One region of the Allobosea sp. BIWAKO-01 genome, then DNA from elsewhere that is predicted to be linked to it. Evidence: predicted binding sites of a transcription regulator. Region 1 holds the regulator's gene; the other holds the start of a gene.
What was found. The regulator LexA, encoded in region 1, represses DNA repair genes until DNA is damaged. The targets are predictions, from matches to a motif close to TGTTCNNNNTGTGTTCNG.

Region 1 (12,136 bases):
CTCGGAAGGTTCGACGGACGTCTCCCGGGATCCCGATTGCACACTGGGTCTGCCCCAGTGTCTGGGCGTGGCGTTCAGGGCGCGCCCGCAAGATGGCGCCACATGTCGATCGCATCCTGGCGCTGCTGCCCTTCGAGCCCGCTGCGTTGGAAAGGCTGGGAGGCCCGAAGACGATCTATGTCGGCCACCCCCTGATCGAGCGGCTCGCCGAGCTGCGGCCAAGTGACGGGGATCAGGCGCGGCGCAACGCCTCTTCGACGCCAGACATCCTGATCCTTCCCGGCAGCCGTCGTTCGGAGATCAGCCACCTCATGCCGGCCTTCGGCGAGACGGTCTCGCTCATCGCGAACGAGGTGCCCGGCGCGCGCTTCGTGCTGCCGGCGGTTCCGCATCTGCGCGGCATGATCGAGGAGGCTGTCTCGACCTGGTCTGTGAAGCCCCGTCTCGTCGATGGCGAAGACGCCAAGCTTGCCGCTTTTCGCACGGCGCGCGCTGCGCTCGCGGCCTCCGGGACTGTGACGCTCGAGCTCGCTCTGGCACAGGTGCCGCTGGTCGCAGCTTATCGTGGCGCGGCCTGGGAGGCGATGCTGGCGCGCAGGCTGATCAAGCTGCCGACGGTGATCCTGCCCAATCTCGTTGCCGGCACGCGCATCGTTCCCGAGTTCATCCAGGACGAAGCCTCGCCCGAAGCGCTCAGCGCAGCTGTGCTGGCGGTCCTCAGCGAAGGTCCTGTGCGCGAGGCCCAGCTTGCGGGCTTCGCAGATGTCGAGCGCATCATGAAATCGGCCGGGGCGAGCCCGGCCGAGAACGCGGTCGATGCCGCCTTGGGACTGCTGGCAGCCTGATCAGCGCGGTGCAGCGCTCATTCAAGCGCCGCACCGGATGCCTTGGCGATGGGCCCCCATTTCGCGAATTCGACCTTGACGTGTTCACCCAGCGCCTCGGGGGTCGAGCCAACGATGACAGCACTGACATCGTTCAGGCGCTGCTTCACATTGGGGTCCGTCAGGGCCTTGTTGGCTTCGGCGTTCAGGCGCTCAACGACTGCCCTTGGCATATTCGCCGGGCCAAACAGCGCGTTCCACGTATAGGTTTCATAGCCGGCAAGACCGCCTTCGGCGATGGTCGGTATCTCGGGGAAAGATGGCACGCGCTCCTTCGTGGTAACGCCGATCGCGCGGAGCTGGCCGCTGCGAATGAACTGCGCGGAGGAGGGCAGGTTGTCGAACATGATCGGCACGGCGCCAGCGACGACATCGTTGAGAGCCGGGCCGGCGCCGCGATAGGGCACATGGTTCATGCTCACGCCGCCGAGCGACTTGAACAGCTCACCCGAAAGATGCAGCGGCGTACCCACGCCCGATGAGGCGTAGGAGTATTTGCCGGGATTGTCCTTCAGGACCTTGATGACCTCCTGGACCGTCTTGGCCGGAAAGCTCGGGTGCACGACCATGACGTTGGGCACCACGGCCAGCAGGGAGATCGGCGTGAAATCCTTGATCGGATCGAACGTCACCACCTTGAGGATCGCGGGATTGAGGGCATGGGTCGAGATCGTGCCCATCAGGATCGTGTAACCGTCGGGTGCGGCGCGAGCGACCGCGGTCGAGCCGACATTGCCGCCTGCGCCGGCGCGGTTCTCGATCACCACTTGCTGGCCAAGCGACTCGGCCATTTTCGCACCGACGAGTCGGGCGACGATATCGGTCGATCCGCCAGCGGCGAAGGGCACGACCAGCATGATCGGCCGTGTCGGGAAGTTCTGGGCCCGCGCGGGCAGGCTGCTGGCCACGAGGGCGGATGCCCCGGCCCCAGCCATGAAAGCGCGGCGGTTCGGTGTTGTGAAGCGGTCCATCAGGCGTTTCCCGTCATTGCTCTGCGGAGCGCAGGTTATGGCGGCGCACCATATGATAAACCCCACCGGATTGTTAAATCCGATGGGGTTCGACCTTCGTCATAAAGATCGTGTCAAATTGTTCTCAGCGACGGCCGATCGGTGTGTAATCGCGCTTCGGCGAGCCGGTATAGAGCTGGCGCGGGCGGCCGATCCGCTGGGACGGATCCTCGATCATTTCCTTCCACTGCGCGATCCAGCCGACGGTGCGGGCGAGTGCGAAGAGCGCGGTGAACATCGATGTCGGGAATCCCATCGCCTTCAAGGTGATGCCCGAATAGAAATCGATATTCGGATAGAGCTTCTTCTCGATGAAGTAGCTGTCGCTGAGCGCGATGCGCTCGAGCTCCATCGCGACATCGAGCAGCGGATCATCCTTGAAGCCGAGTTCGTTCAGTACCTCATGCGTCGTCTTCTGCATGATCTTGGCGCGCGGATCGTAGTTCTTGTAGACGCGGTGCCCGAAGCCCATCAGGCGGAACGGATCGTTCTTGTCCTTCGCCTTGGCGATGTATTTCGGGATGTTGTCGACCGAGCCGATCTCCTCGAGCATCTTGAGGGCCGCCTCGTTGGCGCCGCCATGCGCAGGGCCCCAGAGGCAGGCGATGCCGGCTGCGATGCAGGCGAAGGGATTGGCGCCCGAGGAACCGGCGAGACGCACGGTCGAGGTCGAGGCGTTCTGCTCGTGGTCGGCATGCAGGATGAAGATGCGGTCAAGCGCGCGCGACAGCACCGGATTGACCTTGTACTCCTCCGCCGGCACCGCGAAGCACATGCGCAGGAAATTCGAGGTGTAGTCGAGCGAGTTCAACGGGTACACGAAGGGTTGGCCAATCGTGTACTTGAAGGCCATCGCGGCCAGCGTCGGCAGCTTGGCGATCATCCGCATCGACGCGATCATGCGCTGCTGCGGGTCCGAGATGTCGGTCGAGTCGTGATAGAAGGCCGACATGGCGCCGACCGATGCGACCAGCACCGCCATCGGATGCGCGTCGCGGCGGAAGCCCTGGAAGAAGCGGGCCATCTGCTCGTGCACCATGGTGTGGCGCGTCACGCGATAGTCGAAATCCGCCTTCTGCGCCGCGGTGGGCAGGTCGCCGTAAAGCAGGAGATAACAGGTCTCGAGAAAGTCGCCATGCTCGGCAAGCTGCTCGATCGGATAGCCACGGTGGAGCAGAACGCCCTCGTCGCCATCGATATAGGTGATCTCCGACTCGCAGCTCGCGGTCGAGGTGAAGCCGGGGTCATAGGTGAACATCCCGGTTTGCGCGTAGAGCTTGCTGATGTCGATGACGGATGGGCCGATCGATCCGGTCTTGACCGTCAGGTCGACGGTCTTGCCGTCCACACTCAGCTGGCTGTTGGTTCCGCTCATCGATACCGATCCTTTCAGGCTCGCTGCTGATCAATCTTCGTTCCATCCGAGCCGGCACGAATGGGTGCCGGAACGGCAATCATCATCCGAGTGGCTCTGCGTAACGGCCATGTGACGGGATTGCAGGCAAAGGAAGGTACATCCGACTGATATTAAAGCAATATTCATACCGGGGCGCCGCTTCGGACACCCCCGGTATATGCGGCGTCACTAGCCCATTTGCCCCTGGGGTTCAACCAATCACAAAGGCGGGGCTGCCCCGCCTTTGATCACGTTTGATCGCTGAGGCGAGCCAGCGTTTCCTCACGGCCGAGCACCGCCATCACATCGAACAGGCCGGGCGACTGGCTCCGTCCGGTGAGTGCGGCCCGCAGCGGCTGCGCTACCTGTCCGAGCTTGAGGGCCTGCTCTTCGGCGAAGGCCCGGACCGCGGCCTCGAGTGGAGCTGGTGTCCAGTCATTCACCGCGGCAAGCTTCTCTGCCAGGCTAGGCATGCGCTGGCGCGCGCCCTCGTCCAGCAGTGTCGCCGCCTTCTGGTCGAGTGCGAGCGGACGCTTGGCAAAAAGATAGGACGCGCTGTCGAGCAGCTCGATCAGCGTCTTGGCACGCTCCTTCAGTCCCGGCATCGCAGCAAGAAGCTTGGCTTCGAGAACCGGATCGAGTTCGGGGCCAAGGCCATGCGCAGGGCCGATTTCCGGCAGGATGCTCTTCAGTGCATCAAGCAGGTCACGATCATCGGACTGGCGCATATAGAGTCCGTTCAGGCTCTCCAGCTTGGCGTAGTCGAAGCGTGCAGGGGAACGGCCGATGGAGGAAAGATTGAACAGCGAGACCATCTCTTCGGTCGAGAAGATCTCCTGGTCGCCATGGCTCCAGCCGAGCCGGAGGAGGTAGTTGCGCAGGGCCACCGGCAGATAGCCCATGGAGCGATAGGCATCGACGCCGAGCGCGCCATGGCGCTTGGAGAGCTTCGCGCCGTCCGCCCCATGGATCAGCGGGATATGCGACATGCTCGGCACGCGCCAGCCCATAGCCTGGTAGATCTGGGTCTGGCGGGCGGCGTTGGTGAGATGGTCGTCGCCACGGATGACATGAGTCACGGCCATGTCATGGTCGTCCACGACGACAGCGAGCATATAGGTCGGGTTGCCGTCGGAACGCAGCAGCACGAGGTCGTCTAGATTCTCGTTCTGCCAGACGACGCGGCCCTGCACTTCGTCCTCGACCACTGTCTCGCCGGTCTGCGGCGCGCGCAGGCGGATGACCGGCTTCACGCCGGCCGGAGCGGTCGCTGGATCGCGATCGCGCCAGCGTCCGTCATAGCGCATGGGACGGCCCTCAGCGCGCGCCTTCTCGCGCATCTCCTCGAGTTCCTGCGGCGTCGCATAGCAATAATAGGCCTTGCCGGCGGCGAGCATCTGCTCGGCGACCTCGCGATGCCGGGCCGCACGGGCGAACTGGTAGACGGTCTCGCCGTCCCAATCGAGGCCAAGCCAGGACAGGCCGTCGAGAATCGCCGCGATGGCCGGCTCTGTCGAGCGTTCACGGTCGGTGTCCTCGATGCGCAGCAGCATCTTGCCGCCATGGCGACGGGCATAGAGCCAGTTGAACAGCGCGGTACGCGCGCCGCCGATATGCAGGAATCCGGTTGGAGACGGCGCGAAGCGCGTAACGACCGCATCACTCATGAAAGGCAGGCTCCGGCAGGACGGGAAATGAGGCCGACAGAGCGGCAGAGGAACAAGACGTCGATGGGACATGACAACCGACGCCGCCCCTGTAACATGCTGATGGGGCCGACGTTAAGCGCAAGATCGCATCCGGTTGGCCGCCCGAGGGACGGCCTATGCGCGAGTCGCCGCCAGACCCGAGCCGGCTGCGCGGCGCGCGTGTTCGCGCCGTACCGTTCCGCATTCCCGAGATGTGGTTTCAGGACGCTGCAATTCGGTTGTTTCTCGCCGAATGGCGCGCGCGTTTCCTGGGCGCCATCGCGATCGAGGCCGGGCGCAGAAGGCCCTTTCTCTGGCTGCCGGTGCTGATGGGAGCCGGCATCCTGCTTTATTTCGCGGCCGACCGCGAGCCATCCCTCTGGGTCCCACTCTCCGGCTTTGGCATCTCCGCTGCGATGGCAGCGCTGTCGCGCGCCCGACGCCCGGTCATGCTCGCTTGCGTCTGCCTTGCTGCCATCTTCGCCGGCTTTGGTGCCGCGGCCTGGCGCACGGCGACAATCGCAGGACCGATGCTCGATCGAACGCGCGTGGGACAACTCACCGGCTTTGTCGAATCGGTCGAGGCGCGTGACGCTGGCGCGCGCCTCGTGATCCTGGTGACCAGCATTGCCGGGGTGGAGCCTGAACGCCTGCCACGGCGGGTTCGGGTCAACGTCAAGGGCGGATCGGTTTCGCCGGGCGATCACATCGTCGCCCTCGCGCGCCTCCTGCCGCCGCCCGGTCCGGTGCGGCCAGGCGGCTACGATTTCGGGCGCGACGCCTTCTTCCGAGGGCTTGGGGCGGTCGGGACCATTCCCGGAAAGATCACGCTCGCCCCACCACCCTCGCAGCCACCGCTCGAGCTTCAGATTCGCGCGATGGTCGACCGGGCGCGCAATGCCCTGACGGAGCGTATCGCCGGGATCGGGGGAGGGCAGGCAGGCGCGATGGCGGCGTCGCTGGTTACCGGCAAGCGCGGCCTCATCACTGAGGCGACCAATATCGACCTGCGTGCAGCCGGCATCTATCACATCATCTCGATTTCGGGCCTTCACATGGTGCTGGCCTCCGCCACGATCTTCGGCCTGGTCCGTGGCCTGCTGGCGCTATCGCAAACGCTGGCATTGCGCTGGCCCGTAAAGAAGCTCGCTGCCCTGGCCGCGATGCTCGGCGCCACGGCCTATTGCATTTTCTCTGGAGCCGAAGTCGCGACGGTGCGCTCTCTGATCATGACCTTGGTCATGCTCGGTGCGATCCTCGTCGATCGCCCGGCGCTCAGCATGCGCAATCTGGAGCTCGCTGCGATGATCGTCCTGCTGCGCGAGCCTGACGCGCTGCTTGGCCCGAGTTTCCAGATGTCCTTTGGTGCTGTCGCGGCGCTGATCGCCTTTGCCGAGCGCTGGGAGGATCGCGGCCACTCCGAGGCGCCGGCGAACCTGCCTTGGCCGCTACGGCCAATCTGGGTCGCGGTGGTCGGCCTCACGGTCACGACCGTGTTGGCGACGGTCGCAACCGCACCTTTTGGTGCCTATCACTTCCAGACCTTCAACCCCTTCGGCCTGCTCGGCAATGCGCTCGCCTTGCCCTTCGTTTCCCTGATCGTCATGCCTGCGGCGGTCTTCGGCGTACTCGCCTATCCCTTCGGCCTGGATTGGCCGGCTTGGGCGCTTATGGGAGTCGCTTCGGACTATGTGCTGCAATCCGCGCGCTGGGTTGCGGGATTCGACCACTCCGCAGTGATCATTCCTGCGTTCGGGACGGCGGCGCTCGCATGCTTTGCCGCCGCGCTTCTCTGGATCACGCTCTGGACGACACCGCTACGCTTCCTGGCCGTCGCCCCCTGATCGCGGGACTGGTCGTGGCGGCGAAGCCCGACAGGCCCGACATCCTGATCGAACGCGATGGTTCCGGGATCCTGGTCCGCGGGGGCGATGGTCGCATGACCTGGCGGGGCAACCGAGCCGCTTCGTGCTGCAACAATGGCTGAACGCAGATGGCGATAATCGCCGGCCTGACGACAACAGCCTGCGGGACGGCGCGGCCTGCGACACGTTGGGTTGTGTCGTCCGCAGCAAGGAAGGACGAAGCGTTGCCTTTGCACGTGATCGCCTGGCCATCGTCGAGGACTGCCGGCGCGCCGATCTCGTCATTACGCCGATTCCGTGGAACGCTCCGTGCGCTGCACGACTGATCGACCGCAGGGCATTGTCGCGCGATGGCGCGACCGCACTTGTCGGCCACAAGGGCGGCTGGCGCGCACATCTATCAGAGCAGGATGGTGTCGATCGTCCCTGGAGCCGCAAGCGGGAGCGGCCTGCAAGCACCCCGCCAGGGCCTTCGCCGGCTTTGCCGCTGGTGGCTGTCGAAGAGCACGAGCCGCTTCAGTAGCGCCGCATCAGGTTGACCAGGCGGCCTTGAATCTTGACGCGGTCCGGTCCCAGCACCCTTGTCTCATAGGCAGGATTGGCAGCTTCGAGAGCGATCGAGGAGCCGCGCTTGCGCAGCCGCTTCAGCGTCGCTTCCTCGTCATCGATCAGGGCCACTACGATATCGCCGGTATTGGCCGTGTCCTGACGTTTGATCACCACGGTATCGCCGTCGAGAATGCCGGCTTCCACCATCGAGTCGCCGCGCACCTCGAGAGCAAAATGTTCGCCGGGGCCAAGCATGTCAGCAGGCAGGGCCACGCTATGGCTGCGGCTCTGGATGGCGGAAATCGGCGTACCGGCGGCAATCCGCCCCATGACCGGAATCGCGACTGTGGAGCGCACATCCTCGTCCGGGGGCGGTGCGATCGGCCGGACCTTGCCAAGGCCACCCTGGACGACGGAGGGGTTGAACCGCCCGCGCGTCGCCTGAGGGCCGCCAGCCCCCTCGGGCAGCTTGATGATCTCGAGCGCCCGGGCCCGATTAGGCAGGCGGCGAATGAAACCGCGCTCCTCCAGCGCCATGATCAGGCGATGAATACCGGACTTGGAGCGCAGATCGAGCGCGTCCTTCATCTCGTCGAAGGAGGGGGGGACCCCTGTCTCGCGCAGGCGTTCCTGGATGAAACGAAGCAGTTCGAACTGTTTGCGTGTCAGCATGGTCCCCGCCGGCGCTCTTTGCACGGAATCGAAACAAAGCACGAACACCATACAGGTTCGCGTTGTGTTCCGCAAGCGCCCTCAGCGCAGGCGGATGATCCGGCAGCCGTCGCCTTTGTTTGCCGGCGCAGCAAATGATTCGCGAATGAGCAGCGCATCGGCGCGGGCGAGAGTGGCCAGCATGGATGAATCCTGCTTGGCGAAGGGCGTTGCCAGCCATCCCTCCGGGGTGAGGATCAGTTCCGACCTCATATAGTCCTGCCGTTCATCATTTGCCGGCAAATCTCTGCCGACGATTGCGGGCTCACTCAGATCGCGCTCAGGTTCCGGCACGCCGAGGAGGGCCCTGAGCAGCGGAACGACGAAGAGATGCCCGCAGACGATGGACGAGACGGGGTTTCCGGGCAGGCCGAGCGCGACCATACGGCCGAGGCGGCCCATCATCATCGGCTTGCCCGGCCGCATGGCGATTTTCCAGAAGCCGAGCGCCATGCCTTGCCCAATCAACGCTGCCTGGACGAGATCGTGCTCACCTACCGAGGCCCCTCCCAGGGTGATCAGCACATCGGCATCGGCCTTCCGTGCCTGGCCGATCTTGTCGGCGAGGTCGGCATGATCATCGCGGGCGATCCCGAGATCGAGCGCTGTGCCCCCGGCCTGCTCGACCAGCGCGGCGAGCGCAAAACTGTTGGACGCGACGATCTGGTCGGGGCCAACCGGCTCGCCCGGCTGGACCAGCTCGTCGCCGGTCGCGAGGATTGCGACCAGTGGCCTGCGACGCACAGTGAGCGTGGGGTGGCCCATGGCTGCAGCGAGGCCGAGGCTCGCACTTTCGAGTCGGCTGCCGGCGAGAAGCAACACCTCGCCCTCGGAGAAGTCCAATCCTGCCTGACGAACGAACTTGCCGCGCTCGGCGCCCTCGCGCACGCGGATCGTCGTGCCGCCGACGCCGTCCGCGTTCTCCTGAATCAGGATCGTATCGGCGCCCTCCGGAATTGGAGCACCGGTGAAGATGCGAACAGCCTCATTGGAGCGGACCATCCCTGAGAAGGAGCGACCGGCAGCCGATTCGCCGATGACACGCAATTCATTTGCCGGCGCAGTATCTTCGGCGCGAACGGCGTATCCATCCATTGCTGAGTTGGCAAAGGGGGGGTGGGTCCGAAGCGCCTGCAGGTCGGCGGCGAGCACGCGCCCTACGCAATGTGCGAGTGGCAGAGTTTCTGCTGGTGTCGGTGCCGGAACGCTGTCGATAAGCGCTTTCAGGGCGACGGGGACGGGCGTGAGGCTCATCGCGCAGTTTCCGGGAGATCGAAGGTGCCGGATTTGCCACCTGACTTGTGGACGAGCCTGATGCCCTCGATCCGCATCGCCCGGTCGACTGCCTTGACCATGTCGTAGACTGTGAGGCAAGCGACGCCAACAGCGGTCAACGCCTCCATCTCGACGCCGGTCTGTCCCTTCATCTTGACCTCGGCGCTCACGCGCACCCCCGGCAATGCCTCGTCCAAGGTGAGGTTGACGCTGATCTTGCTGATCAGCAGCGGGTGGCAGAGCGGGATCAGTTCATGCGTGCGCTTGGCAGCCATGATTCCAGCCAGGCGCGCTGTGCCAAGCACGTCGCCCTTCTTGGCATCGCCATCGCGCACGATCGCCAGGGTTGCTGGCTGCATGACGACGTAGCCCTCGGCGACAGCGATGCGCGAGGTCTCCTCCTTGTCGCCGACATCGACCATATGGGCCTGGCCGCTGGCGTCGAGATGGCTGAGCTTGCTCATGCTGCGCTGCGCGCAGAACCGGTCAGGAGATCACGGGTCGCAGCGGCGACATCGTCCTGCCGCATCAGGCTCTCGCCGACGAGGAAGGTGTCGACGCCGACGCGTTGCAACCGAGCGACGTCGGCATGGCTGAAGATGCCGCTCTCGCCAACGATGATGCGGTCCGCGGGGACGCGCGGTGCGAGTCTCTCGGTGACGGCGAGGTCGACGGCAAAGCTGCGCAGGTCGCGATTGTTGATGCCGAGCAAGCGGCTGTCGAGCTCGAGGGCGCGATCGAGCTCGGCTTCGTTGTGAACCTCGACCAGCACGTCGATGCCGAGTGACTTTGCCGTCTCGTTCAGCGCGCGGGCTGTCCCGTCATCGACGCCAGCCATGATGATCAGGATACAGTCGGCGCCCCAGGCGCGAGCCTCGAAGACCTGATAGGGGTCATACAGGAAATCCTTGCGCAGGGCGGGCAGGCCGCTCGCCGCACGCGCCTGCTGCAGGAATTCCGGCTGTCCCTGGAAAGAGGGGGCATCGGTCAGCACGGACAGGCAGGCCGCGCCGCCATCGGCATAGGCGCGTGCCAGCGATGGCGGGTCGAAATCGGCGCGGATCAGCCCCTTGGATGGGCTGGCCTTCTTGATCTCGGCGATCAATGCAGGCTTGCCGGCCGCGTGTTTCGCGGCAAGCGCGGCCGTGAAGCCACGCACGGGGTCGGCAGCCAGGGCGCGCTGCTCGATCTCCGCCTGGGAAACCGCGGCCTTGGCAGCGGCGATCTCCTGGCGCTTATAGGTCTCGATGCGGGCGAGGATGTCGCTCATGACGTGCTCACGCGTTCGAGCTGGCGATGAGTGCGGTCAGCGTCGCCTTGGCCTTGCCGCTGTCAATCGCCGAGGTCGCGCGGGCGAGGCCATCGCGCAGATCACCGGCCTGACCCGCCACGACGAGCGCGGCGGCGGCATTGAAGGCGGCGATATCGCGGAAGGGCGTCATCTTGCCGTCGAGAACCGCGCGGAGCGCCTCGGCATTCTGCGCCGGTTCACCACCGCGCAGATCCTCGGGCTTTGCACGGGCCAGGCCGACATCGTCCGGGCTGATCGAGAAGCTCTCGATCTTGCCCTTGTCGAGCGCGACGACGCGGGTCGGCCCGGTGGTGGTGATCTCGTCAAGGCCGTCGGAGCCGTTCACGGCCCAGATGCGGTCGGAGCCCAGCGCAGATAGCACGCGCACCATCGGCTCGAGCCAGGTCTCTGAGAAGGCGCCGACGAGCTGCCTCTTGACGCCGGCCGGGTTGGAGAGCGGCCCGAGCAGGTTGAAGATGGTGCGGGTGCCGAGTTCTGTGCGCACCGGCGCCACATGCCGCATCGAGGCATGATGGGTCGGTGCGAACATGAAGCCGACGCCGGCCTCAGCGATGCAGCGCTCCGTGCCCGCGGGCTCGAGCCCGACCTTGACGCCGAGCGCGGTGAGCACGTCGGCCGCTCCGGAACGCGAAGAGGCAGCGCGATTGCCATGCTTGGCGACCGGCACGCCGCAGGACGCGGTGATGATCGCGGCCAGCGTCGAGACGTTATAGGAGCCCGAAGCGTCGCCGCCGGTTCCGACGATGTCGATCGCGCCGGCCGGCGCTTTCACCGGCAGCATCTTGCCGCGCATGGCGCTGACCGCGCCGGCGATCTCCTCGACGGTTTCGCCACGGACGCGCAGCGCCATCAAGAAGGCGGCGGCCTGCGCATTGGTGACCTCGCCGGACAGAATGGTGTCAAAGGCATCGCGCGCCTCCTCGCGGGAGAGTGAGGCGCCGGTCGCCACCTTGGCGATGAAGGGTTTGAAATCGTCCATGGGTTCTTCGACGTCAGGCTGTTTCGGAAAGGGCGGCACGGTCCTGTGTCTGCGACCATCGTTCCGCCAGGCCGAGGAAATTGCGCAGGATCGTCGCACCCTGTTCGGAGGCGATGCTCTCGGGGTGGAACTGCACGCCATGCACCGGCAGGGAGCGGTGCGAGAGCGCCATGATTTGCCCGTCTTCCGTCGCGGCTTCGATCTCCAGCTCGGTCGGGCAGCTTTCTCGTGCCACGATGAGCGAGTGATAGCGCGTCGCCTGGATCGGCCCGTTGATGCCGTGAAAGAGGCCGCGGGCGTGATGGCTGATGGTCGAGATCTTGCCGTGCATCGGCAGCGGCGCGCGCACGATCTCGCCACCGAAGGCCTGACCGATGGTCTGCAGGCCGAGGCAAACGCCAAAGATCGGCTTCCTCTCGGCACCCTGGCGGACGAGGTCAAGGCAGATGCCGGCCTCATTGGGGGTG
Region 2 (12,136 bases), on a different contig from region 1:
CTTGTCGGTGGCTGCGCTCGAACTTGAAAAGACATAGACCCCGGGGCCCCCAAATTGCGTGCCGCTCACATTGATGACGGTGCCGGCCGCGGTGGTGACCGTAGCCGAACCGCTGCTGCCACCAACCCACGCGAGGATGCCTCGGGGCCGAGCTGCGTCAACGTTGATCGTGCCGCTATTGTATGTCACGGACGCATCGCCGGCCGCACTGGCTACCAGTAACGTGTCACCCGAATGAGCGAGCAAGCCGTACTGGCTGGGCCCGACACCAGTGCCCGCGACGACGTTGACATCTCCCGAAGCCACGACGATGGCGTTGCCAATGCCGCGGTTGTCCGCCTGTATGCCGCCCGATTCAAGTCCGCTTGAGGTGAGGCGCTGACCGCTCCAGTTTACGCTCGCCACATGAGGAGACCCCGTTAGGTTTGGCATTGCGAACGCCAATATCGCCCAGTCGCTTGCGGTGCCGTTCACATCAATCGTGGTGTTCGTTGCCGTAATTATGGCGTCGCCGCTCGATTGTATTCGCAAACCGGTGTTGTTGTTGCTAAGCGGATTGGCGACATTGGCGATGGTTACATCATTCGCAGTGATGGTGATGTTAGCACTGCCCAGGGTCACGCCAGTGGTGTTAGCGGCGTTGACGGCGTTGACGCCGCCCGGGCCGGGCGGGATGACGACATTGACACCCGGCAGAAGCGTGAGGTTGATGGGGGCGTTAGTACCAACGCCGTCGGCATTGATGCCGCTAGGATAGGGGTTGCCACCCGGCGTACAGGTCGTGTTGTCGAGGAGACCCGCGCACTGCGCCAGCGCCGGCTCCGCCACGCTTAAGGTCAAGGGCGTAAGTGCGGACGCCGCCATAAGCAAAAGCTTTCGACGTCCAGCGCCGACGCTTCGCAAGATGCAGGGAGGTCGAATCGCGGCATCGCAAGTCATGCAGCCTCCACATCTCAAGTCGCGCGCCTAATAGGCCCGCTCTCACCTATGTGGCGACTTCGAATCGCAAAGTGGCAACTCCGAGTCGCGCACCAAGAGAAGAGTTCGAGAGTCGATAATTTTTGTCAAACGGCATCTACTTGCTCCGACAAGAATTCCGCGCCGTGTTGCAGAGATACTGCTGGGGGCATGCCCATCCGCCCTGGCCGTCGGAGGCGTGGGACGCCGTTGATTGGCGCGCTCGCTTGGCAAGCACGCTTGCCTTCGATGCTGGCGAGATAGGCGCGCAGTTCCCGTTCGGGCCCACGCCAGGAGGCGATGCCCTTGCCCTGGAGTTCGGGGGCTTCCTTCCATCCTTCGGGATCAGGAACCGGCTGTGGATCTCGGCTGCCCGTCGCGTCTGCTTGGTAAAGCCCTGCACCACGTTGGATTGGCGGTTGCGGCATTCCAGCGAGCCGTTCGCCTTCAGCCGCGCCCATTCATGCTTGGCGAGTTCCAGCCGGTGATCGACGAATTTCCGGCGTGTCGAGATCGTGCCGAAGATCTCGCCCAGACTTCGAAGCCTGCATCGCTGCCCCCTACGCGGTTGTCGCAATCAGCCTTCACGTCCAATGTGTCTAGCGAAGAGCATGGAGACGATATGATTCTGTTCGAACAGCTCGCTTCCCGCATCAAAGGGCCTCCGGCCGAGAACGAAGATTGGTGGCATCTCTGCTACAACTCCGACACCAACGAATTTTACGTCGAGCACGAGTGGAGCCACGTCCCGATTGACGGATTGCAGCTGAATGGCGGCACCGAAAAACATGATGCTAACGCGTGGGTAGGTCCGGGCGCCGAGCACATTCCTCATGCCAGGAACATGTTGTTGGATCGGGCGAACGCCTACAGGGCCCAAGCTCAAAAGCGCCCAGTGGCATGATCGGAAACGCCCCCTTGTCTCGACGGCGAGGGGTTGATTGACCACCAAAGCGTCAATGCTGTGGATTGCCGACAGGCGCTCGTACTCTGCTTTGGAGTGCTCGGCTTGAATCATTGATGTGAAGGCGGCCCTGGAAGCCCCTGCGGCGGCAACTTTCTGTGAACCCGAAAAACCTGTCTTAACTACGACGCCGCATCGCAAGCGCAAATCGTCGATCGCTATGCAAAGTACATTTGAGGCGATTGGCGTTCCGTGTCAGTATTCGTCATGGGAATGGTGATAATCGAGATCGTTCCTCTCTTCCGCCCTTGCCTATGCGTTCCTCGCCTATGTCTTCTGGTGGGTTCATGAGGGCGTGCCATGTTGGCTCAAAAGCGCGGGCTTGCCCGCCTCATGCTTAGGCTCCCCGAATTCCGCAATCGCTTCGTGCGAATGCAAGACCTGCGGTTTCGCGGCTTCTGCGAGGAGTACGACGTCGTCTGGGAGGTGATCACCCGGTGGTCCCAGGACACACGCTGCTCGATGTTCAGCCTCGACGATTACCGCCGGCTCGCGACCTCGATCGAGAGCGACGCCATCGCGATGGCAGAGGCCGTTCCGGTTCCCGGCGCCATCGCCAGAGCGGCCAAGCCGCAGGTAACGCAGTCGGCATCCCCGGAGGATGACAGCCAGACCCGCTGACGGAACCCTCCCAGCGAGGGCAACGCCTGCAAGTCTCCGCCAAGCTTGGCGCAGTCTGGAGCATGAGGAATGCCATCCTGGTTCGGCCTGCCCGCGTCGCGGCCTGTCGGGCAGGTTGCCAGGCATGGGTCGCTGCGCGCTGAGGGCACGAATCACCACCGCGTAGTTCGCCTAGGCGCCGCATCTCATTGGGCCGCCGGCCGACTGTCGCGACTTTGCTCGGTCGCATTAAGTGACTGGTGGAGGAGACTGCGTGGCCTGAGCGGCTATGCCAGTTTCCGTTCAATTGCAGATCGGGCGGCGTTGAAGGTTGCTTCTGCGCCCGGCACAGCGCCTTGCTGCTGTTCAAGAATGAGAAGGGCGATTTCGTAGATCTCCCTAATGTCGGCGGCCTCCAAAATGCCTTTCTGCACAAGGCTGCGCAGTAGGCCGGCCATGGTTGCGGAGGAGACGAGGTTTGCTGCGGCGATGCCGTGCGAGGAGGCAAGCGACATCGCGCGCTCATTGGGCCGCTGGATGTGCAGGTTCCGGTATGTCGTGGCCGTTCGCTGCGTACAACGTAATTTTGTTACGCAACGTGCGGATGGAGATGCCGAGCAGAGAAGCGGCATGGGTGCGGTTGCCGCCGGTTTCCCGCAGCGTTGCCAGGATCAGTTGGCGTTCGACAAAGGCAATTGGCAGGCCGACGAATTGATCCACGACGGATCGCACAGCATCGAGCAGTTGCATGGTCACGGTCCTCTCCGAGCCCCCCAACTCTGATGGACACCTTAGAATGACGCCCGCCACGGTTAAGGAGCGGTAAACCGACATAGTGGGTGGGCAAGCGCCGCTGGCACCGGTGAGCGTGATCGTGCCGGCGAGCCCATTGTCCGGGCCATTGCCGCTGATCGCCGACGCAAATACGTAGTTGGTGGACGTGTGATTGAAGTTGATCGCAGCCGTGCCGTCTATGGGCCGGCGCCCACCTGTTCCGCGCTCTGTATGTGGGACCTGATGGTGACCAAGGCTGATCTCCCGGAGCGACTGCTCCAGCTTGCTTCACGCTCCGATGGGGCCACGTTTGCCCTGCTCTCCGAGGCTGCCGAAGCCCTCGCTCGCATGTCTGCGCCAGCGGTGGAGCTGCCCAACCCGCCAGCCACGCCCGCTACCGTGGAGACCGCGAAGGCGCACATCAACGACCGCGCGGACATGCTCGTTGACATCCAGGTCATGGCAATGGACGCGGTCGCCTCTCTGGAGCAGCGTGCCGAGCTGGCCGAGGCCGCCCTAGGCGATGCGCAAGGCACATGACGCCATCGAGGCCCGCGCCGCCAGGATGGCCCAGGCGCTTGATGAGGTCAGGGCCGCGGCGGTCGCCCATCTGCCGCCCACCAGCATCTCGGCGACGGAAAGCCTTCGCCTCGTCGTTGCCGCCACGGACGGACCGGAGATCAACGCAGCCACGCACTTCTTCCGGAAGGGCAAGGCATGAGCGAGCACTGCCAGCGTTGCCGGGTCAGGGTGTCCGACGACGCCGACGGCATCACTGCCCGCATCAAGGCCGGCAAGGTCCATCCGAGCGCGTATGAAGGGCTGATCCTGTTCTCTTCTTGACCAGGCTGCCTAGCGGGATCACCGTCCGGCATTGCACGACCTCGCCATGACACGCTTCGACGGCAGGAGCCGCAGCAGCGGATTGGCCGACACTGATCCAAGGCTCCCCGGCGACGGCCTCCCCAGGAAGGATGGCCGGGTGCAGAGACCCCGTAGAGCCAATTTCCAGCTGGTCTCTACGGGGTTTTTCCTACGTTGATGTGCAATAATTTCACCAGATCCCGATAGACCAACCTTGACTGCCCAAAAGCAGACTCCCTGGATGTCGGGAAAGGGCCAGGAGCGGTAGCAGCCACCGGCCTTCAATGTCTCCGATCGGTGATTTTGATCATGACGATGCCCCGCGGCGAAAGCGCGGCAGATCGTCGGACCTCGAGGGCATTTCCTTTGAGGGTGTGGGCGGGTATTGCCATTTCTTACGAGCGATCTACAGGTTCGAGGGCAATCGTAGAAGCATGTAGCTTTTGCGCTGCAAGCACTACTTCCAGCCGATTGCGGGCGTTCAGCTTGGCCATCAGGTTCGTCATGTAGCCCTTGATGGTTTTGTCGCTGAGCGAAAGCTCGTGAGCGATCTCACTGTTCCTTTTCCCGAGCAGCAGCAGCTTGACGATCTGCTCTTCGCGAACGCTGAGCCTGTTTTGGACCGCCTGTTTTCGTAAGAGGGCCCTATCTTGCAAGGCTCCGATCACCTTGGTCGCGAAAGCAGGGGTGATGTAAACCTCACCTTGCTGCGCGGAATGGAGTGCCTGGAAGAGATCAGCTGCTGGGCTACCTTTCAAGACATATCCCTTGGCACCGGAATCCAGAGCCTCGATTGCATCATCCGCGTTTGTTGAGGCTGTGAACACGATGATCTTCATCTCGGGAGCGATTTTCAACGCCTCGGAGATAGCGTGAAAGACATCCCCCGCCATATGCAGATCGACTATCATTTCATCGGGACGATGCGCTCTCGTGATCGACACGATGTCATCCGCAATATTCCCGGTCGCAGCGAGCGTGAAACCGCCGCTCCGCTTCAGTAGCGCGGCGATCCCCTCCATCAGCAAGGGATGATCGTCGATAATTGCAACAGAACGTTGCGACATGCCCAGCCGATCCTCTTTGCTTTACCTCCCCAAGCCGGACTCTGAGGTTTGCGTAGTTAACGTCCTTTGTAAATACTTCCAACAGAGATTGGTGTTGATCATAGTTCTACTATAAACTAACATGCCGAAATTCCGTCCCCATGACGCCCACGAGCCGCAGCTCGCATCCTGGAACACGAACGATAGCGCGCCTTGGGCTTCGAACCGACCGGATCTCGGTCGCCATGATTGAGCTCGTCGAGCGCGCACAAAAAAGTGGCCGGCGTACCTTCGCTCAAACATGCGCACTTGAATGTCACAAACATTAGGCTTTTCAGTCGGCCCGGTATCTGGCTATGCCGACTCCAAGGAATCTAAAAGCGAGTCCAAACTTGTATCAAATCAAAGCCACCGTTCGAAATTCCAAGATTACGAACCCTGCTATGTCAGCTTCTGATGCACTCCGATTGCTTCGCGAGATGCAGGCACAGCCGGGCGTGACTTCATGCGCGGCTTTCCAGAAAGGTGTATTGGTCGGCCAATCCGAACTTGAGAGCGCGGCCCGCCACGAGCGTCATTTCAGCTCATAGTTCCGCAGCACACTGCCCAATCTGGCTTCGGCGTGAATCGGGCAAGTCAGTGATCTCAGAAATTCGCCAATCTGGCGCAGACGAAATCAAACCCTCCGATCCGCAGTGGATTAGCCGCCTACTTTGAGTTGGTTGAAGCAGTCGGGCACACAGTGCATATGTATACTATCTCTGCCTAAACCTTCGGAAGGCAGAGCCGTCGGCAAGACACCGGGTCCGGAAGGGTCAAGCTTCCGGACCCTTTTCATTTTGATTTTTGCAGCCTTGCCGGCGCCGGCGAGTTTCCGCATTTCGCGTCCCATCCAGATCTGAGCGCATTGGCAGAATAATTGACCACCCCGCCGCGAGAGCGAGGCCGTTGCCACGCATTTTAGGGCGGCAGTGCTGGCGTTGGGGCCATTGCAGATGCACACCATTCCTGCCGGCCCGTGAGGCAACAAATTGTCCGCGTTGACTCGGAGTGCGATTATGATGTTCTTGTTATGTTCCATCAATCAGAGCGCACCTCAATGCACATGTCCCCCGCCGTCCTTGGACCGCCTATCTTTCTCCCGGTCTACCTGAAGGCCGTGCGCGCGGGCTTTCCTTCGCCAGCCGACGACTACCTCGACACACCGATCGATCTGTCGCGGGCGCTGATCAAGAACGCCCCGGCGACCTACATCATGACCGTCGCTGGCGACAGCGCGATCGACGTCGGGATCTTCGACGGCAGTCTGATCACGGTCGACCGCAGCCTGGTCCCCCGTGACGGAGACGCCGTCGTGGTGGACGTCAACGGCGAGCGCAGCGTCAAGGTTTTCAAGATCGCCGGCGGCCGTTCGAGTCTCGTGTTCGGCAACCGGCGCTACCCAGACTACGACCCTGGTCCCGACGCCGAAATCGACGTCTTCGGCGTGGTCACCAACGCGGTGCGGCGCTTCCGGCGATGACGCGGTCGTTCGCCCTGATCGACGGCAACAGCTTCTACTGCTCCTGCGAGCGCGTGTTCGATCCGAAGTTGCGACACCGACCGGTGATCGTGTTGTCGAACAACGACGGCTGCGCGGTTGCCAGGACGGCCGAGGCGAAGGCCCTCGGGATCAAGATGGGCGCGCCGATGTTCCAGATCCGCGACCTGTGCAAGCGCGAGGGCGTCGTCGTCTTCTCGTCGAACTATTCCCTCTACGGCGATTTGAGCCGTCGGATGAACACCGTCTATGAGCGGTTCTCCCCCGACATCGAGATTTATTCCATCGACGAGAGCTTCCTGGACCTCACCGCAGTTGCGCCTGAGCATCGCGAAGAGCTGGGCCGCGACCTGCGCTCCACGGTCTCGAAATGGACCGGCGTCCCCACCTGCGTCGGCATCGGCCCAACGAAGACACTGGCAAAGCTCGCGAACAAGATCGCAAAGACCACGCCCCAACTCGGCGGCACCTGCGACCTGACGAGCGAGGAAGCGCGCCGGGAGTGGCTGCCGCTGATGCCGTTGGAGGACGTCTGGGGCATCGGCCGCGCCAGCCAGACCAAGCTGGGCGCCTTCGGCTGCAAGACGGCCGCCGATGTCGCCGCTCTCGATCCCAAGCTCGCTCGGAAGACACTGACCGTTGTCGGGGAACGGATCATCCAGGAGCTGCGCGGCCAGCCCTGCATCAACCTGGAGAGCGTCGCTCCCACGCGAAAGGGCTGTGCTGTCACAAGGTCGTTCTCAGGCCGGGTTGAAAGCCTCGAGATGATGCAGGAGGCGATCGCCGCCCACGCCATCCGTTTGGGCGAGAAGCTCCGGCACCATGGACTGGCGACGGATCACGTCACGGTCTTCTTCCACACTTCTCCGTTCGACAACGGCCCTGCCCGCTCGGTTTCGACCACGGTCGACTTCCCCGAGGCGAGCAACGACACCCTCGTCCTGGTCCGTGCTGCCAAGTGGGGAGCGCGGCGGATCTGGAAGTCGGGCTACCGCTACGCCAAGGCCGGCTTGATGACGGTCGACCTGGTGGCGCCCGAGATGTCGCAGCGAGCCCTGATCGGCGCCCTCGATCGCGAGAAGAGCGGCCGGCTGATGGAGGCTCTGGACGCGTGCAACAAGCAACACGGTCGTGGCGTTGTTTTTCCTGCCGCAGCCGGCATCGCTCGTCAGCAGAAGGCGTGGGTCACGAAATTCGATATGCGTTCGCCGCGTTACACGACGCGGCTCGACGAGGTGCCAGTCGTTGGGAGTGCGTGATGCCAGGCTTCAATCATCAGGTCGAAATGAAATTGGACCCTGTCTCTGCACCGGAACGCCTGCGCAGGATTGAGAGCTGGTGTGGCGACTGGCAAATCGGCTTCCGTGTTCTCGACCGCTTCCCGGGTTCCGACACCGTCCGCATCGCATTCGAAGACCGGGGCCTGGCGCGCGCCTTCGTCGCACATTTCGGCGGGGTGCTCGTCGACGAGAATGAAATCGAAAATGCCATGGCGGGCGACGCCGCAGCCGAGGACGCTTATGATCGTCTCGCCCGCGAGTATCCGGATTGAGCGACCGGCGCGATCATCCGACGACACCGGACGGCAGATATTTCATGGTCGCCGGCAGGCTGTGGCGAGCAACAAATCCCGCCATTCCGGCTGCGCGCCGTCATGAGCTTGTCACCGAGCTGATGGATGCTCGCCGTGCTGTGAAGGACGCCAAACGTGGAAGCGGCGAACTCCATGTCGCCCGTGCCGCCGTCGAAACAGCCAAGGTTGCCCTTGGCGAGCGGGGCCCTGTCTGGTGGGACGACGACGCTCCGGACTTCAATCGACACTTGGCCAAGAACACGCCTTTCGCAACCTGGGCTTCGCGATTGAAAAAGTCCGGCAGAGGGGACTAATCTATGCGACCTCATCCTGTGCGGCGGGAGGGCGAAATGCAGAAATCCAGCATCGCTGTGGCCACCGCTGTCGGCCCCGCGGGGGCATTCGCGATCGACCTCCCCCTCGAACCGTTTACGCTAAACGAGCGCCTGTTCGACATCGGAATATGGCTGGGTGACCACGAGATTTCGCATAAAGCCCGACAAAACCACGCGCCTCACCTCTCCCTGAAGGCCTTGGCGATCTGATCCTTGAGCGGCTTGAGGATGTATTCGAGCGGGGTGCGGTCCTCGGTCCTGACGAAGACATCCGCTTGGTCGATATTGTGACCGCCGGCGGCATCGCGAGCTTGAACGCGACCCACGGAGAGGTCGTAGTTGCTCAAGCCGACAAAGCACAGCAGAACGAAATATCCCTCCCGCCGGAGCTCCAGAAACTTGTCTATTTTGGAGAGGAAAGTGCCGTCTGGCTGCTCCTTCCAATAGGAGAAGACAGTTTCCATCGCGAAGGGCACCTGCTGAATTATCGCCTGGGCCACGAACGCTTCAACGCCGCGCTGAGCGACGTCCATCAGGCGTTGTTCCGGTCTCGCAGCCCGACGGCCCAGTCTGGCAAATCCAGCAAATCATCGACCTGGGCAGATCGACATCATTATCCGGTCGGCATTGGTAGGAGAAGCTCTTCCGCCGCACTGATGCAATGCGCATCAGCCTATGTCTTTGTTGGAGGTGGAAGCCTCTTCCGGTCCGACCGCCGGAGCGTCGGCGGCAGGAGGTTGTCGAGTTCCTCTTCGGAGAAGGTCAGGGCTTCCTTCTTCTTCAGGTCATCCTGCGCCTTCGCATAGGAGCGGCTGGCGCCGGCGTCGAGGCAGCGCCGTGCCCATCGCTCGTCCGGTCCTAGTGAATTTAGTTGCACCTCAGCGTGATAAAAAACCCCGTAGGGCCAGCTTCTAAGGTGGCGTGCAACTACGGGGTCTTCGTCACCCAGCCGACCCATGGGAAGGTCACCGGGGAGCCAGTTGGACCTATGCGCTACTGCGGCTCCTGCCGTAGAAATGTGTCAGGGCGTAGTGGTGCAATGCGATATGGTGCTCCCGGTAAGCAGCCTGGTCAAGAAAAGACGGGGTCAGCCGTTCATAGGCGCTCGGATGGACCTCGCCGGCTTTGATGCGGGCAATGATGCCGTCCGCGTAGTCGGACACCCTGTCCCACAGCGCTGGTAATACTCGTTCATGCCTCGCTCCGTCGGAAGAAGCGGATGGCTGCGCGGAGGGCCACTCGTGGCGGCAATGACGAGGCGAAGGCATTCGGTCGCGGCGATGCTGGTGGGCTTTCTGCTTTAGCGCAGGGCGGCCGCGGCCCGCTCGATCTCTGCCTTGTAGGTGGCGAAGAACTGCGTCGGGCCGGCTGCCACCCGGCCAGAACCCCGTCTCTCGCAGCCTCCATCGCGCTTCGCGGAATGCGGCGGACGGGCCCTCTACAGCTGGATCATGTCGGCGCTTGCGGCTTCGCTTCGCCTGCCGCCTCAACGCCCTCAGGAGGGCTGCTGCTGATCCGGACGAACTGCGTCGTCGGCGCGCCCAGCGAACCAGCGGACGATCACCACCCCCAGCGCGAGAGTGGCGGCGGCGCACGACCAGATGCCATCCTGGAGGCAGTCGCAGCCGGGGAGCTGACCCATCCGAAGCCGCTGAACTCGGCAAGCTGGTCGATGCCCATGCCAAGGCCATCGAGGTCACCGATCTGCACCGCAGGCTCGAGGCGCTCGAAGGAGGAAGGGCATGACGAGGCCAAGCACCATAACGCGACTGTCTCAGCGCATCGCAAATCTGGAGACGGCACGCTCCAATAATGGTGCGCGCTTCGTGGTCAGTAACCGCCCGCCAAGCCATGAGGGATGGGAAGCGAGCCTTGCTGGTACAATTGCTGAGGATGAAGCGGAACTGGGCCGCCCCTGACCGAAGCGGAATGGCAGGCCAAGTTTTTGCCGCCCTAGTGGCCCGATGATCGTACCCAAAGCCCCCGGCATGACCTAGCCTGGGTGATGTGGGACGTTGTTCAGCGCCCCGCCAGCGGCGTGCCGGCCTTGGTCACGGAAGAGAGGCGCTGATCTCCCATGCCGCTATCGGCAGCCTCGTCATGCTGGCATTGCTGGCCCGCGCCGACCTGGATAACAACGTCATCCAGGTCGGGGCTTTTTTTTGTTCCGCCGCACCAGGCCGAGCGCATAGGTTCCGGGGGAGCCACCGCCCGCGAGGTCCGACAGCGAGATGGCGGGCGGCGCTCATGCGGCCCAACGCGGGGGCTGCAGGGGCTGGGGCGGTCGGCCGACGACATCTTCGGTCAACCTGCTGCACTCGGCAATGATGTCGTCACCGAGGTCAGCCAGCGCCTTGCCTTCATCGTCCAGCGTCTCGGACAGGCTTATCGTGGCGTCGATCTGGCCGGCCTGAAAAGCCAGGAAGTCCTGCGCGTCCTTGATATCCGCAGCGGCCCTCAGGCGCGCAAAGCCCAGGTCCATGCACGTCCGGAGCATATCCATCTGCAGAACACTCAGCTTTTGCAGATTGTCGAGGGCGAGCCTGTTTGCCTTCACGACCGCGGTGAGAGATGTCTCCCACGGCTCCATCAGGTTTTTCGGCAGGTCATGCATGGTCTTGTCTCCTCTCAATGAGACTGTGACTGGTTGCGACCCCGCTGCTTTGAAGAAGAGCTTCAAGCGCTCCGGCATGGACACCTGTAAAGGGCGCGGATCGCCTCGCTGCGGTTGGGGAAAGTGGCCGCGACAAAGCCATCGATCTCGCGAACGGTCCAACTGCCGTCACGGCTCCGGCCGACGATGAAGCTGTTGCTCCGCGGCAAGTTTTTCGCGTGGTTCATGGAGATCTCCAGCTGAAGATCGCATGGTCGCCTGACGTAAGGATCCGTTCTGACCTGATCGTGTGGCCCTTGATCAGAGCTTCTTTCAGACTGTGGTCAGGAGCGATGGCGCATAAACGAGGATAAGTGGCATTTCACCCAGAATTTCCTAGTATATTTTAGCGATCTCGGCACAATCGATGGTTTTGATGGCCATTTTGGGTCGACCACGACGAGCGCCCCTCAGCCGACGTCTTTTCACTGCGGGAGGCGTAATCTTTTGCCTGCCTTGCAACCGGCCTCTGCCTTCACGCGAGGGGGATTATTCATTGATGCAAGCGAGATACAACACAAAATATTCATAACGAGTGTTCTTAATTTTCTTGACCCACATGTTGGTGCATTCCCGCCAATCTGATGCGGCATATGGTGCCGACTACGTCAGGTGCCGTTCAATTGCAGATCGGGCGGCATTGAAGGTGGCTTCTGCGCCCGGCACAGCGCCTTGCTGCTGTTCAAGAATGAGAAGGGCGATTTCGTAGATCTCCCTAATGTCGGCGGCCTCCAAAACGCCTTTCGCACAAGGCAGCGCAGTAGGCCGGCCATGGTTGCGGAGGAGACGAGGTTTGCTGCGGCGATGCCGTGCGAGGTGGCAAGGGATAT

Region 2: BIWAKO_RS33995 (LexA family protein) is a predicted target of LexA. The motif match lies at 6,268-6,285, and genes of this name have one in related genera.

What each region holds. Positions count from the first base shown of each region.
Region 1 covers NZ_BCQA01000001.1:5,030,520-5,042,655, forward strand. Annotated here, with positions in the region: gene lpxB (lipid-A-disaccharide synthase) at 1-845, shown strand, start outside; gene BIWAKO_RS23600 (Bug family tripartite tricarboxylate transporter substrate binding protein) at 863-1,855, opposite strand; gene gltA (citrate synthase) at 1,980-3,269, opposite strand; gene gltX (glutamate--tRNA ligase) at 3,539-4,957, opposite strand; gene BIWAKO_RS23615 (ComEC/Rec2 family competence protein) at 5,116-6,822, shown strand; gene BIWAKO_RS23620 (hypothetical protein) at 6,947-7,366, shown strand; gene lexA (transcriptional repressor LexA) at 7,360-8,064, opposite strand; gene BIWAKO_RS23630 (molybdopterin molybdotransferase MoeA) at 8,146-9,357, opposite strand; gene moaC (cyclic pyranopterin monophosphate synthase MoaC) at 9,354-9,842, opposite strand; gene trpC (indole-3-glycerol phosphate synthase TrpC) at 9,839-10,648, opposite strand; gene trpD (anthranilate phosphoribosyltransferase) at 10,656-11,669, opposite strand; gene BIWAKO_RS23650 (anthranilate synthase component II) at 11,683-12,136, opposite strand, start outside.
Region 2 covers NZ_BCQA01000002.1:474,576-486,711, reverse strand. Annotated here, with positions in the region: gene BIWAKO_RS35130 (autotransporter family protein) at 1-828, opposite strand, end outside; partial or broken gene BIWAKO_RS37535 (NapC/NirT family cytochrome c) at 1,298-1,489, opposite strand; gene BIWAKO_RS35805 (hypothetical protein) at 1,580-1,861, shown strand; gene BIWAKO_RS34020 (hypothetical protein) at 2,222-2,542, shown strand; gene BIWAKO_RS34720 (hypothetical protein) at 2,809-3,036, opposite strand; gene BIWAKO_RS37045 (helix-turn-helix domain-containing protein) at 3,044-3,271, opposite strand; gene BIWAKO_RS34010 (hypothetical protein) at 3,539-3,835, shown strand; gene BIWAKO_RS34005 (hypothetical protein) at 3,819-4,016, shown strand; gene BIWAKO_RS37260 (hypothetical protein) at 4,013-4,138, shown strand; gene BIWAKO_RS34000 (response regulator) at 4,555-5,226, opposite strand; gene BIWAKO_RS33995 (LexA family protein) at 6,311-6,727, shown strand; gene BIWAKO_RS33990 (Y-family DNA polymerase) at 6,724-8,004, shown strand; gene BIWAKO_RS33985 (hypothetical protein) at 8,004-8,297, shown strand; gene BIWAKO_RS33980 (hypothetical protein) at 8,342-8,632, shown strand; gene BIWAKO_RS33970 (hypothetical protein) at 8,833-9,186, opposite strand; gene BIWAKO_RS36290 (hypothetical protein) at 10,673-10,843, opposite strand; gene BIWAKO_RS33965 (phasin family protein) at 10,899-11,267, opposite strand.